DNA from 2 places in the Nocardiopsis sp. NPDC055551 genome. Region 1 is predicted to be linked to the other one. Evidence: predicted binding sites of a transcription regulator. Region 1 holds the regulator's gene; the other holds the start of a gene.
The links. Region 1 encodes LexA, which represses DNA repair genes until DNA is damaged. Its sites were predicted from a motif close to TCGAACANNTGTTCGA; they were not measured.
Positions count from the first base shown of each region.

Region 2: a site for LexA is predicted at 4,118-4,133, ahead of uvrA (excinuclease ABC subunit UvrA). Genes of this name have one in related genera too.

Region 1 covers NZ_JBSHJJ010000012.1:206,661-212,548, reverse strand. Annotated here, with positions in the region: gene ACWGSK_RS21815 (vitamin B12-dependent ribonucleotide reductase) at 1-2,175, opposite strand, end outside; gene nrdR (transcriptional regulator NrdR) at 2,276-2,785, opposite strand; gene lexA (transcriptional repressor LexA) at 3,462-4,136, shown strand; gene ACWGSK_RS21800 (alpha/beta hydrolase family protein) at 4,230-5,327, shown strand; gene ACWGSK_RS21795 (hypothetical protein) at 5,334-5,888, opposite strand, start outside.
Region 2 covers NZ_JBSHJJ010000007.1:355,528-361,415, forward strand. Annotated here, with positions in the region: gene ACWGSK_RS15470 (mechanosensitive ion channel family protein) at 1-513, shown strand, start outside; gene ACWGSK_RS15475 (Rieske (2Fe-2S) protein) at 595-981, opposite strand; gene uvrA (excinuclease ABC subunit UvrA) at 1,105-3,939, opposite strand; gene ACWGSK_RS15485 (TerC family protein) at 4,167-5,186, opposite strand; gene ACWGSK_RS15490 (glycosyltransferase family 4 protein) at 5,497-5,888, opposite strand, start outside.

The sequences.
Region 1 (5,888 bases):
GTAGGTCCGGCGATGGTCGAGTGCGCTGCCGAGCTTCGCGGTCTTGCTATCCAGAGAAAAACCGATCAGGGCGGCGTAGTCCCGCATGGAAGCGGAAGAGATGCGCAGGTCGTAGAACGGCCCCTCGCTACCATAGGTGACGGTCGTGCCATCCTTGCGCGTGTAGGTGAACGTATCCCTCTTCGCCTGGGAGACCTGGTAGACACGGCTCGCGATTTCGAACGGCGCCAAAAGCTCCTGTACGTCCTGGAGCAACCTTTCGGAGCGGCTGCCCAGACCGACGTAGCGAGTGCCGTTCACCTTCTGATCCACGGCGCATCCGTCCGCGTCGAACAACCCTTGGAGGAAACCCAACACGGTCTCTTCGGAGACCTCGAACATCACGGGCGGCACTGTCTTGTCGGCGGCGTGCGCACCCATTCCGAGAGCTCGGACGAACGCGACCATCGCCCTCCGAGTGACCCTGAGCTGTTGCGTACCGTTGGGTTGGGCACTCGGCTTACTCCGATGCCCTGTGAGACGTTCGATCAGGGCCTGGTGTCGAGGCAGGATTTCGGTTTGTTCCTCAGCCGTCCCGTAGATGGTGACGACTTTGGCGTCATCGATCGAACCGTCGCCGACCAACCACCCCAGGTAGTGAGCCAGGTCCGGGTCCTCGTCCCACTTGGTCGGCAGGTTCAGCTCCCGAACACCGGTTCGGCTCGCGGCCTTCCGAGCCGCTTCGAGGGCGTCTTCCGGGATCTCCTGGATCGGATTCGACCGAGGAGCGTACTGGAAGGAACGAACAATCCGGTCCTGCTCCGTCAATTCCTCGGCGTGCGCCCAGCCGCGATTACGCGTCCACACCCGGTGCCCCGGGGTGCAACGCAAGACGGAACCATCCGAGAACCGGAGTTCGAGGACCTCGTTGGTGCCAGTGACCATGTACTGCGTGGGGACGATGGCTACCACCGCGTCCCGAGGATTCGCCTCCGCCGTGACGTCGTTCGTGTAGACGGCGAAGGTCTCACCCTGTGCCGCCCTCCGGACAAGGTCGCCGATGGGGACGTGTCCTCGGTCGGTCAGCACCTTCTGATCAGCGGGGAAACACGGGTTGCTCGCGCTGATCCGTCCGGTCTCGGGGTTGGTGTGCCAGTCCTGGATGGTGCCGTCGTACTGGATGCCGGGGTCGGCGCACTCCCAGGCCGCGCGGGCCATGCGGTGGAACAGGTCCTTGGCGTCGACCGTGGCGACGACCTCGCCGGTGGTGCGGGAGGTCAGCCCGAACTCGGAACCGGACTCCACGGCGCGCATGAAGGCGTCGGAGACCCGCACCGAGTTGTTGGCGTTCTGGTACTGGACGCTGAACATGTCGTCGCCGCCCAGGTCCACGTCGAACCCGGCGTCGCGCAGGGCACGGATCTTGTGCTCCTCGCGCGCCTTGGTCTCGACGAACTCCTCGATGTCGGGGTGGTCGACGTCCAGCACGACCATCTTGGCGGCCCGACGGGTCGCGCCGCCGGATTTGATGGTTCCGGCCGAGGCGTCGGCACCGCGCATGAAGGAGACCGGTCCGGAGGCGGTGCCACCGGAGGAGAGGAGCTCCTTGCTGGAGCGGATGCGGGACAGGTTCACACCCGCGCCGGAGCCGCCCTTGAAGATGATCCCCTCCTCCTTGTACCAGTCGAGGATCGACTCCATCGTGTCGTCGACCGACAAGATGAAACACGCTGAGACCTGCTGGGAGGAGGTGGTCCCGACGTTGAACCACACCGGGGAGTTGAAGCTGAAGTACTGGTTGGCGAGGGCGTGCTTGAGCTCGTGGTCGAAGATCTCGGCGTCCTCGTCCGAGGCGAAGTAGCCGCTCTTGAGTCCGGTCTCGGTGTAGACGCCGACGACGCGGTCGATGAGCTGCTTGAGGCTCCACTCGCGTTCGGGAGCGCCGAGCGCGCCGCGGAAGTACTTGCTCGCCACGATCTGGGTGGCGTTCATCGACCAGGTGGTGGGGAACTCCACGCCGCGCTGCTCGAAGTTGACGCTGCCGTCACGCCAGTTGGTCATGACGACGTCGCGACGCTCCCAGTCGAGGGTGTCGTAGGGATGGACGCCCTCGGTGGTGAAGACGCGCTTGATCTTCAGCCCCTTGGGCCCCTTCTTCCCCTTGCGACTCGTCGAACCGCTGCTGGTCTCCGTCATGACGCTCCCCGAAGTGTCTGCTGTGCGCGGACCGGCTATGACCGCGCGGGTTCTTGCCGTCGCTGCGGTCTCGGGCGGTTTCGGTGAACGCCCGGGCCCGCTATGAGGCGGTGTCGGCCGTGGGCATGGCCGGATCGGAGTCCTGGTCCTTCTCCGTCCCGTCCTCACGGTCGGTCCGCAGGCTGGCGATCTCCGCTTCGAAGTCCGCCAGGCTTTCGAAGCCCCGATAGACGCTGGCGAAGTGCAGGTAGGCGACTTCGTCGAGGTCGCGCATCGGGACGAGGATGGCCAGTCCGATCTCGTTGGCCGGCACCTCCGCCACGCCACGGCCTCGGATCTCCTCCTCGACCTGTTGGCCGAGTTTGGCGAGGGCGTCCTCGGAGACGGGCCGCCCCTGGCAGGCCCGGCGCACCCCGGCGATGATCTTGCTCCGGCTGAAGGGCTCGGTGACCCCGGAGCGCTTGGCGACCATGAGCAGGACGGTCTCCTGTGTGGTGAAGCGTCGCTCACAGACCGGGCAGGAGCGGCGTCGCCTGATCGCGGAACCGTCGTCGGTGGACCTGCTGTCGATCACCCTGGTGTCCGGATGACGGCAGAACGGACAATGCATCCTGGTTCACCTGCTTCCCTATACCCGAACCACAACCCTTGAGTCTACCTAACCACAACTTCTAGGCACATACCCCATTGGTAACACCAGATGTTGTGGTCGAACCTAGACCCCGGGGGCACGGGTCGCAACCCGCCCCTAGGCGTGTTCCTCAAGTGGGGGCTCAGGACCCGCCTCCACCGGGGAGGAGGTCTCGAATACGTCGGGGGGTCGCTTCCAAGGATAAGGGGACCGCACCCGGGGGGACCCCGTTCGGCGCGCGTTCCACAGGTGAGGAATCCCTTGCCCGGCGGGCTTTCCGGCATCCACGCGACCTCCGGGGACACGCTCCGGGGCCGCCTCGGGCGAAGCACCGGGAAAGCCGTTTTCGGCATTCGACGGACAGCGGCGAGGGAACGCGTGTACATACTTAACCGAGGGTCATCGGAAAGGCCCGCCGAAAAGGCGAAGTCGCCGTCCTCGGCCGCTCGAACGCTTGTTTGATATCACCGTGTGCAACGACTAATCTTGACCTTGATTTCCCACCGGTTTCGCCGTCTCGCCCACTCGTGAGACGACGGACCCGTCACCGGCCACCCGAACAGGCCCTGACCGAACCGAACGCCGAGGAGGCCCGGCCGTGCCGGAGGACAACACCGAGGTCGTCGACCCCGGAAACACCACCGTTCTTTCGCCCGTGGGTGACACGGGCGGTGCCGTGCCCGAAGCCCCCAAACTGACCGCGCGCCAGCAAAGCGTTCTCAACTGCATCCAGCGTTATGTGCGCGAGCGCGGTTTTCCGCCGTCCATCCGAGAGATCGGGAACGCCGTCGGTCTTTCCAGCCCTTCCAGCGTCGCGCACCAACTCAAGGTGCTCCAGCGCAAGGGCTACCTGCACCGGGACCAGAACCGGCCGCGCGCGGTCGAACTGCGCGCCCCCGGCCGCGACACCGCGCAGAGCATCAAGCCCGAGGAGCTCACCGCCGACGCGACCCGGGCCGCCGCGGTGCCGCTGATCGGTCGGATCGCCGCCGGTGGCCCGATCCTGGCCGAGGAATCGGTCGAGGACGTCCTGGCGCTACCGCGTCAGCTGGTCGGCGAGGGTCGGCTGTTCATGCTGACCGTGGTCGGCGACTCCATGACCGACGCCGCCATCACCGACGGCGACCTCGTGGTGGTCCGCCAGCAGCCCACCGCCGAGAACGGCGACATCGTCGCGGCCATGTTGGACGACGAGGCCACCGTCAAGGTGCTGCGTCGCGGGGACGACGGCCACGTGTGGCTGATGCCCCGCAACGACGCCTACGAGCCCATCAACGGCGACGCCGCGACCATCCTCGGCAAGGTCGTCACGGTCATGCGCCGCGTCTGACCCTGGCCGGGAACGACGACCGCACCGCCCCGGCCACGCCCACCAGGGCACGGCCGGGATGGTGCGGGAGGGCACGGCCGATACGCTGAGGGCGTGTCCATTCCTGCCCACACCCCCGTCGCCCGCGGCCGCGTACGACGCCGTGGCCGCTCGGTCTCGGTGATCGCCGCCCTCACCCTGCTCGTCTCGGCCTGTGGCCCCGCCGAGGAAGAGGGCCCCGAACCTCCGGGGGTGAGCGGTGCCGAGCGCGAGCTCAGCTTCGAGGGTGGCGGGTTCACCGTCGACGGCACGTTCACCGCGCCGCGGGAGAGCGGCTCCGAGAACGGGGTGCCGGGCGCGCTCATCATCTCCGGCAGCGGCCCCACCGACCGGGACGGCAACAGCGCCGGGCGCCCCGAGGCCGACACCAACCTCAACCTGTCCCGGGTGCTCGGTGACGCCGGGGTGGCGACCCTTCGCTACGACAAGTTGGGCAGCGGCGACCCCGCCACCTTCGACGACGAGGTGAGGGAAGCCCTGGAGGAACCGGTCGATCCCGAGGTCTTCGACGCCCAGATGGCCGCCGCTTACACGGCGTTGGTTGAACAGCCCGAAGTCGACCCCGAGCGCACGATCGTCGTGGGCCACAGCGAAGGCGCGCTGTACGCGCTACGCGCGCACGAGGTGCTCGACGGCGCCGAACCCGCTTTGGTTCTGGCGGCTCCGCCGGGGACGCGCATGCTCGACGTCATCGACCGTCAGGTCTCCGAGCAGGTCCGGACCGCCGAGGCGCAGGGTGCGCTCAGTGAGGCCGAGGCCGTGCGGATGCTGTCCCACGCCCGGACGTCGCGCGCCGCGGTACGGGGCGGTCAGGAGTTGCCCGAGGGCGACACCACGGGTCTGTTCTCCCCGCAGAACCAGGACTTCCTCGCCTGGATCGATGCCTTCGACCCGCCCGAACTGGCCGCCGCGTTGCCCGAACGGACCCCCGTCCTGGTGCTCTGGGGCGATGAGGACGCCCAGATCACCCGGGACGAGGTCGACCGGCTGATGGGTGGTCTGGAGGGGGCCGAGCGGGTGGACCTGGCCGGGGTCGACCACGTGCTGCGCGAGTACGACGACTCCCCCGGCGCCGCCGCGTTGGACGCCGACCGGGCGTTCTCGCCAGAGGTGTCCCCGGCGGTGCGGGAGTTCGTCGAGGGTCTGTGGTGAGACCGCTCAGTCGGTCTCGTCCGCCTCGATGCTCTCGGGGAGTTCCGCCACGATCGACCTGACCAGCCGCTCGGATTCGGCCGCGGCCGCCTCCCCATCGACCGATCCGACGGCGTCGTAGTCGGTGGAGGCGGTGTAGCAGGACTCCAGGTAGAGGTTGGAGACGCGCACACCGGTGCAGCCGACCTCGAAGGCGCCGATCTCCACCCAGGTCAGGGCCTGGTCACCGAGATCGTCGATCGGTCGTGGGTCGTTGCCCGCCGCGGTGGACTCCAGGGTGTCGGCGGCGGTCTCGTCGCCGCCCTCGACCGGGGCGGCGACCAGCATGAGCGTGGCCGCGGCCGGGACGGCGGTTCCGCCTTCCTGCGGGGTGGCCCAACGGCACTGCGATCCGGTGCCGAAGGTGTCCTGGGCGCTGCCGACGGTCTCCTCGATCTCCAGTTCATGGTCGGGAACGAGCTCGGCCAGGACCTCGGTCTCGCCGATGGCGCACTCGGGGGCGGCCTCGTAGGCGCCGTGTTCGGCCCCGCCTCGGAGCAGGTACCAGATCAGCCAGCCGGT
Region 2 (5,888 bases), on a different contig from region 1:
ACCATCAAGATCTGGGACGAGCGCCGACTGGTGGTCCCGGTCCTCAACTTCACCACGACCAGCTTCGAGAACTGGACCAAGTCCGGCACCAACATCACCGCCAAGGTCGAGTTCCCCCTGGACTGGGAGGTGCCCATCGCCGAACTCCGCGAGGAGGCCGGCAAGCTCATCACCTCCAGCAAGAACTGGGACGGCCGCAGCTGGTCCTGCCAGGTCGTGAACATCAGCGAGTCCGGTGAGGTCGTGGTCCGCGTGGTCGCCACCGCCGCCGACACCGGCGGTCAGTGGAACGTCGCCTGCGAGATCCGCGAGCACCTCGTCACCTGGTTGGCCACGCACTACCCGCAGTCGCTGCCGCGCAAGCGCACCGAGTTCGTCTCCAGCGGCGAAGAGGAAGAGTCCGACTACGCCGCGCGGTTCCCCACCTCGGCCTTCCGCCGTGCCACCGCCGCCTCAGGCGCCGTGCACCAGAGCAACGGCGACGCACGCTCGGGGGACCCGGAAGAGGCCTGAGCCCCCGCGTCCTCTCGAACATGAGGGAGCCCCGCCCGGTCACATCCGGTCGGGGCTCCCTCATGTCGGATCCGAGATCCGCTAATCCAGGATGATGTCGGTGCCGTCGATGGTGACGGTGAACGGCTCCAGGGGGTCCCGGGCGGGCCCGGCCACCGGTTCGCCTGAGGTGTAGTCGAACTCGCTGCCGTGGCACAGGCACCGGATCAGCTCCTCGTCCACCTCCTGGACCGTGCAACCACCGTGGGTGCAGGCGGCGTCGAAGGCCTTGAACTCACCCTTCTCCGGCTGGGTCACCACCAGTTTGCTGTGGCTGAACACCGTTCCGCCGCCCTCGGGAACCTCGGTGGTCTGGCCGATCACCTGGCCGCGGCGCACCTCCTGCGGTTCGGGAGGTTCCCCGCAGGCGCTCACGGCACCGACGGCCGTGGCCGCGCCCGCCGCACCGAGCAGACGTCGCCTGCTCATCCCGCACCCGCATGTCCTCATTCCGGCCACGACCGAACGCTCCTCACCTGCGCCTGAAAGTCCACTACGAACTGTAGTAGCTCAGGTGGGGTGCCCCGTCCCGGCCCCCGCTCGGCGACGGCCTCAGAGCATCTTGGCGAGGAAGCGTCCGGTGTAGGACTCCGCGACCGCGCCGACCTCCTCCGGGGTGCCCTGCGCGACCACCAGGCCACCGCCGGAGCCGCCCTCGGGGCCCATGTCGATGACGTGGTCGGCGGTCTTGATCACGTCGAGGTTGTGCTCGATGACGATCACGGTGTTGCCGCTCTCGGTGAGCCTGTCGAGCACGCCCAGCAGCTTGCGGATGTCCTCGAAGTGCAGACCCGTGGTGGGCTCGTCCAGCACGTACACGGTCTTGCCGGTGGATCGGCGCTGCAGCTCGGAGGCGAGCTTGACCCGCTGGGCCTCACCGCCGGAGAGCGTGGTGGCGGGCTGCCCCAACCGCACGTACCCCAGGCCGACGTCCACGAGCGTCTGCAGGTGGCGCCGGATCGCGTTGATCGGCTCGAAGAACTCCAGGGCCTCGGCGATCGGCATCTCCAACACCTCGGAGATGTTCTTGCCCTTGTACTTCACCTGCAGGGTCTCCCGGTTGTACCGGGCGCCGTGGCACACCTCGCAGGGCACGTACACGTCGGGCAGGAACTGCATCTCGATCTTGAGCGTGCCGTCACCGGAGCAGGACTCGCAGCGTCCGCCCTTGACGTTGAAGGAGAACCGGCCCGGCTGGTAGCCGCGTGTCTTGGCGTCGGTGGTCTGCGCGAACAGCTTGCGCACGTGGTCGAAGACCCCGGAATAGGTGGCCGGGTTGGAGCGCGGGGTACGACCGATGGGGCTCTGGTCGACGTGCACCACCTTGTCGACCTTGCCCATCCCGTTGACCCGCAGGTGCCGCCCGGGCACGTCGCGGGCGCCGTTGAGCTCCTTGGCCAACGCCTTGTACAGGATCTCGTTGACCAGCGTGGACTTGCCCGAACCGGACACCCCGGTGACGGCGGTGAACACGCCCAGCGGAAAGGTGACGTCGATGCCCTCCAGGTTGTTCTCCCGGGCCCCGCGCACCACCAACTCGTGCCCCTTGGTCAGGGGACGACGCTTCTCGGGCAACTCGATGACGCGCCGTCCCGACAGGTAGTCGCCGGTCAGCGAGTCGGTGGCGGTGTAGAGCTCGTCGACGATGCCGGAGACCACCACGTGCCCGCCGTGCTCGCCGGCGCCGGGGCCGATGTCGACGATCCAGTCGGCGGCTCGGATGGTGTCCTCGTCGTGCTCGACCACGATGAGGGTGTTGCCGATGTCGCGCAGCCGCTGCAGGGTCTCCAACAGGCGGGCGTTGTCGCGCTGGTGCAGCCCGATGGAGGGCTCGTCCAGGACGTAGAGGACACCCACCAGGCCGGAGCCGATCTGGGTCGCCAGACGGATGCGCTGGGCCTCACCACCCGACAGCGAACCCGAGGAGCGGGCCAGGCTGAGGTAGTCCAGCCCCACGTCCAGCAGGAAGCCCAGGCGGGCGTTGATCTCCTTGAGCACCTGCGCGGCGATGACCATGTCGCGGTCCGAAAGCCTCAGGTCGGCCAGGAAGGCGGCGCTCTCGCTCAGCGACATCGAGGCGACGTCGGCGATGGACCTGCCGCCGATCGTCACCGCGCGCACCACCGGCTTGAGCCGGGTGCCCTCGCAGGTGGGGCAGGGCACGCTGCGCATGTAGCCTTCGAGGCGCTCACGGGTGTGGTCGCTCTCCACCTCGGAGTGACGACGCTTCACCCAGGGCACCACGCCCTCGAACTCGGTGTAGTAGGAGCGGCTGCGCCCGTACCGGTTGCGGTAGCTCACGTGGACCTGGGTGTCGTGCCCCTCCAGGATGGCCTTGCGGGCCTGCCGGGGCAGTCGCTCCCAGGCGGTGTCGGTGTCGAAGCCGATGGCCTCGCCCAGGGCCTTGAGGATGCGTTCCCAGTAACCGCCGTTCGGGCCGCCCGACCAGGGGGCGATGGCGCCGTCGGCGAGCGTCTTCTCCGGGTCGGGCACGAGCAGGTCGCCGTCGACCTCCATGCGGGTGCCCAGACCGGAGCAGTCGGGGCAGGCGCCGTAGGGGGCGTTGAAGGAGAAGGAACGCGGTTCGAGCTGCTCGAAGGACAGGTCGTCGTAGGGGCAGTACAGGTGCTCGGAGAAGACCTTCTCCCGCTCGGGGTCGTCGTTCTCCAGGTCGACGAAGTCCAGGACGATGGTGCCCCCGGCCAGCTTCAGCGCCGTTTCGACCGAGTCGGTGAGTCGACCCAGGGATCCGGGCTTGACGCTGAGACGGTCCACGACCACGGAGATCTCGTGCTTGTCGTAGCGTCCCAGCTTGGGCGTCTCGTCCAGGCGCACCGCCCGGCCGTCGACCATGGCGCGGGTGAAGCCCTTGGACTGCAGGTCCTTGAAGAGTTCGACGTACTCGCCCTTACGGCCGCGCACGACCGGGGCGAGCACCTGGAAACGGGTGCCCTCGGTCATCTCCATGACCCGATCGACGATCTGCTGAGGGCTCTGCCGGGCGATCTCGCGGTGGCACTCTGGGCAGTGCGGCACGCCCACGCGCGCCCACAACAGGCGCAGGTAGTCGTAGACCTCGGTGATGGTCCCCACCGTGGAACGCGGGTTGCGGCTGGTGGACTTCTGGTCGATGGAGACCGCGGGCGAGAGGCCCTCGATGAAATCGACGTCGGGTTTGTCCATCTGTCCGAGGAACTGACGGGCGTACGCCGACAGTGACTCGACATAGCGGCGCTGGCCCTCGGCGAAGATCGTGTCGAAGGCGAGTGAGGACTTGCCCGAGCCGGAGAGGCCCGTGAACACGATCATGGAGTCGCGGGGCAGATCCAGGGAGACGTCCTTGAGGTTGTGCTCCCGTGCTCCACGGACCACCAGTTGTTCGACCATCGAGTGAGACATCCTTCGCGGTACGGCGGTCGCAGGCCCGTCCGGGCCATGGCGGGGATGTGGGGAGGGGGTCACCTCCCCCGTCCGCCAAGACTAACGATCGCCCGTGACGGTTTCTTCCACCAAGCAGAAGTGGTGGTGGCCATGACGCGTCGGCGTCAGACCACCACCACTATAGACGAACAACCGTTCGAATATCTGGGGTTCTTTGAAGTTCTCCAGGGCCCTCAGGACCGGTCGGCGGAGCTGTCCGTCTCCACCTCGGCCCGCTTGTCCTTGCCCTCGTCCGAGCGCGACTTGATCAGGCTGCCGATGATGGTGATGGTCATGATGCCCAGGATGACGGTCAGCGAGGTGCCGATACCGACCTCGATGACGTGCACGCCGTTCTCGTGCAGCGCGTGCAGGATCATCTTCACGCCGATGAAGACCATGATCGCCGACAGGCCCCAGCTGATGTAGGCCAGGCGGTCCATGAGACCGGCCAGGAGGAAGTACAGCTGACGCAGACCCATCAGGGCGAAGGCGTTGGCGGTGAAGACGATGTAGGCGTCCTGGGTCAGACCGAAGATCGCCGGGATGGAGTCGACGGCGAAGACCAGGTCGATGACACCGATCGCGACGATCACCAGCAGCATCGGGGTCACGTGACGACGGCCGTCGAGCTTCACGGTCATCTTGGCGTCGTGGTAGTCGTTCGTCACCGGCCAGAAACGCTTGACCAGGCGGACCACCGGGGTCTGCGTGAAGTCCTTGTCGTCCTCGTCACCCTTGAGGTGGTCCCGGATGATCTTGTAACCGGTGTAGATGAGGAAGACGCCGAAGAGGTAGAAGACCTCGCTCCAGGCGTTGATGACCTGGGCGCCCAGGACGATGAAGATGCCGCGCATCACGATCGCGATGACGATGCCGACCAGCAACACCTCGTGCTGGTACTTCTTGGGCACCGCGAAGCCCGTCAACAACAGATAGAAGACGAACAGGTTGTCGATGCTCAGGCTTTTCTCGGTGACGAAGCCGGCGAAGTACTCGGCACCCGCGGTGCCACCGCCGAAGTACATGACACCGAAACCGAAGACCACGGCGAGGCCGATGTAGAAGACCGCCCACCAGCCGGCCTGCTTCATCCCGAATTCCATCGGGCCCTTGGTCTTACTCCAGGGACGGTCGACGATGATCAGATCCACGGCAAGGATCAGGATCATGGCCGCGATGGTGGCAGCCCAGACCCACAGGGGAACGTTCACTGACGGATTCTCCTCCGGTCGGTGCGCGCGAGCGTTGTGCGCGCACGAAAACTAACCGGAGGTCTCTCCCGCCCGCACCTCAAAGGTGTGGACCGACGGAACCGGGAACACAACGTTGTGGTCCGTGATGACGGCGCCGCCGCGACAGGGATACTCCCCTCACGTGGTGAAGCAGGCGCAAGAAGCGCACCAACAAAGGGTACGCCATCCGAGCCGGTCCTCAGGATGCCATGAACCACACCCGGGGGGAAGTCGCCCCGACGGTGGTAACGACCATTCCGGAGAGCCATATCCCCCTTGCCGAACGCCCTCACCATCGGGCCACCGTCTTGTAGATCGAACACACCGACTCCAACACGTCCTCCTCCGTGGGCAACGACCGCGCCGCCTCGCGTGAACGCGCGCGCAGGTCGTCGGCGAGCCCGGGATCGTCGAGCACCCGCCCGACCGCGGCGGCGAACGCCCTAGGGTCCCCGGGCGGCACCATCAGCACCGTGCCCGCGTACAGATCGGGAATGCCGCCCACCCGGGTGGCCACCACCGGCAGACCGGCCCGCAAAGCCTCCATGATCACCAGGGAAGGACCCTCCCAGCGGCTGGTGAGACAGAACACGTCGGCGGCGGCCAACAGGTCCGCCACGTCGTCACGACGACCCAACATGCGCACGTCCGCGTCCATCTCCGCGGCCACGTCGTGCAACT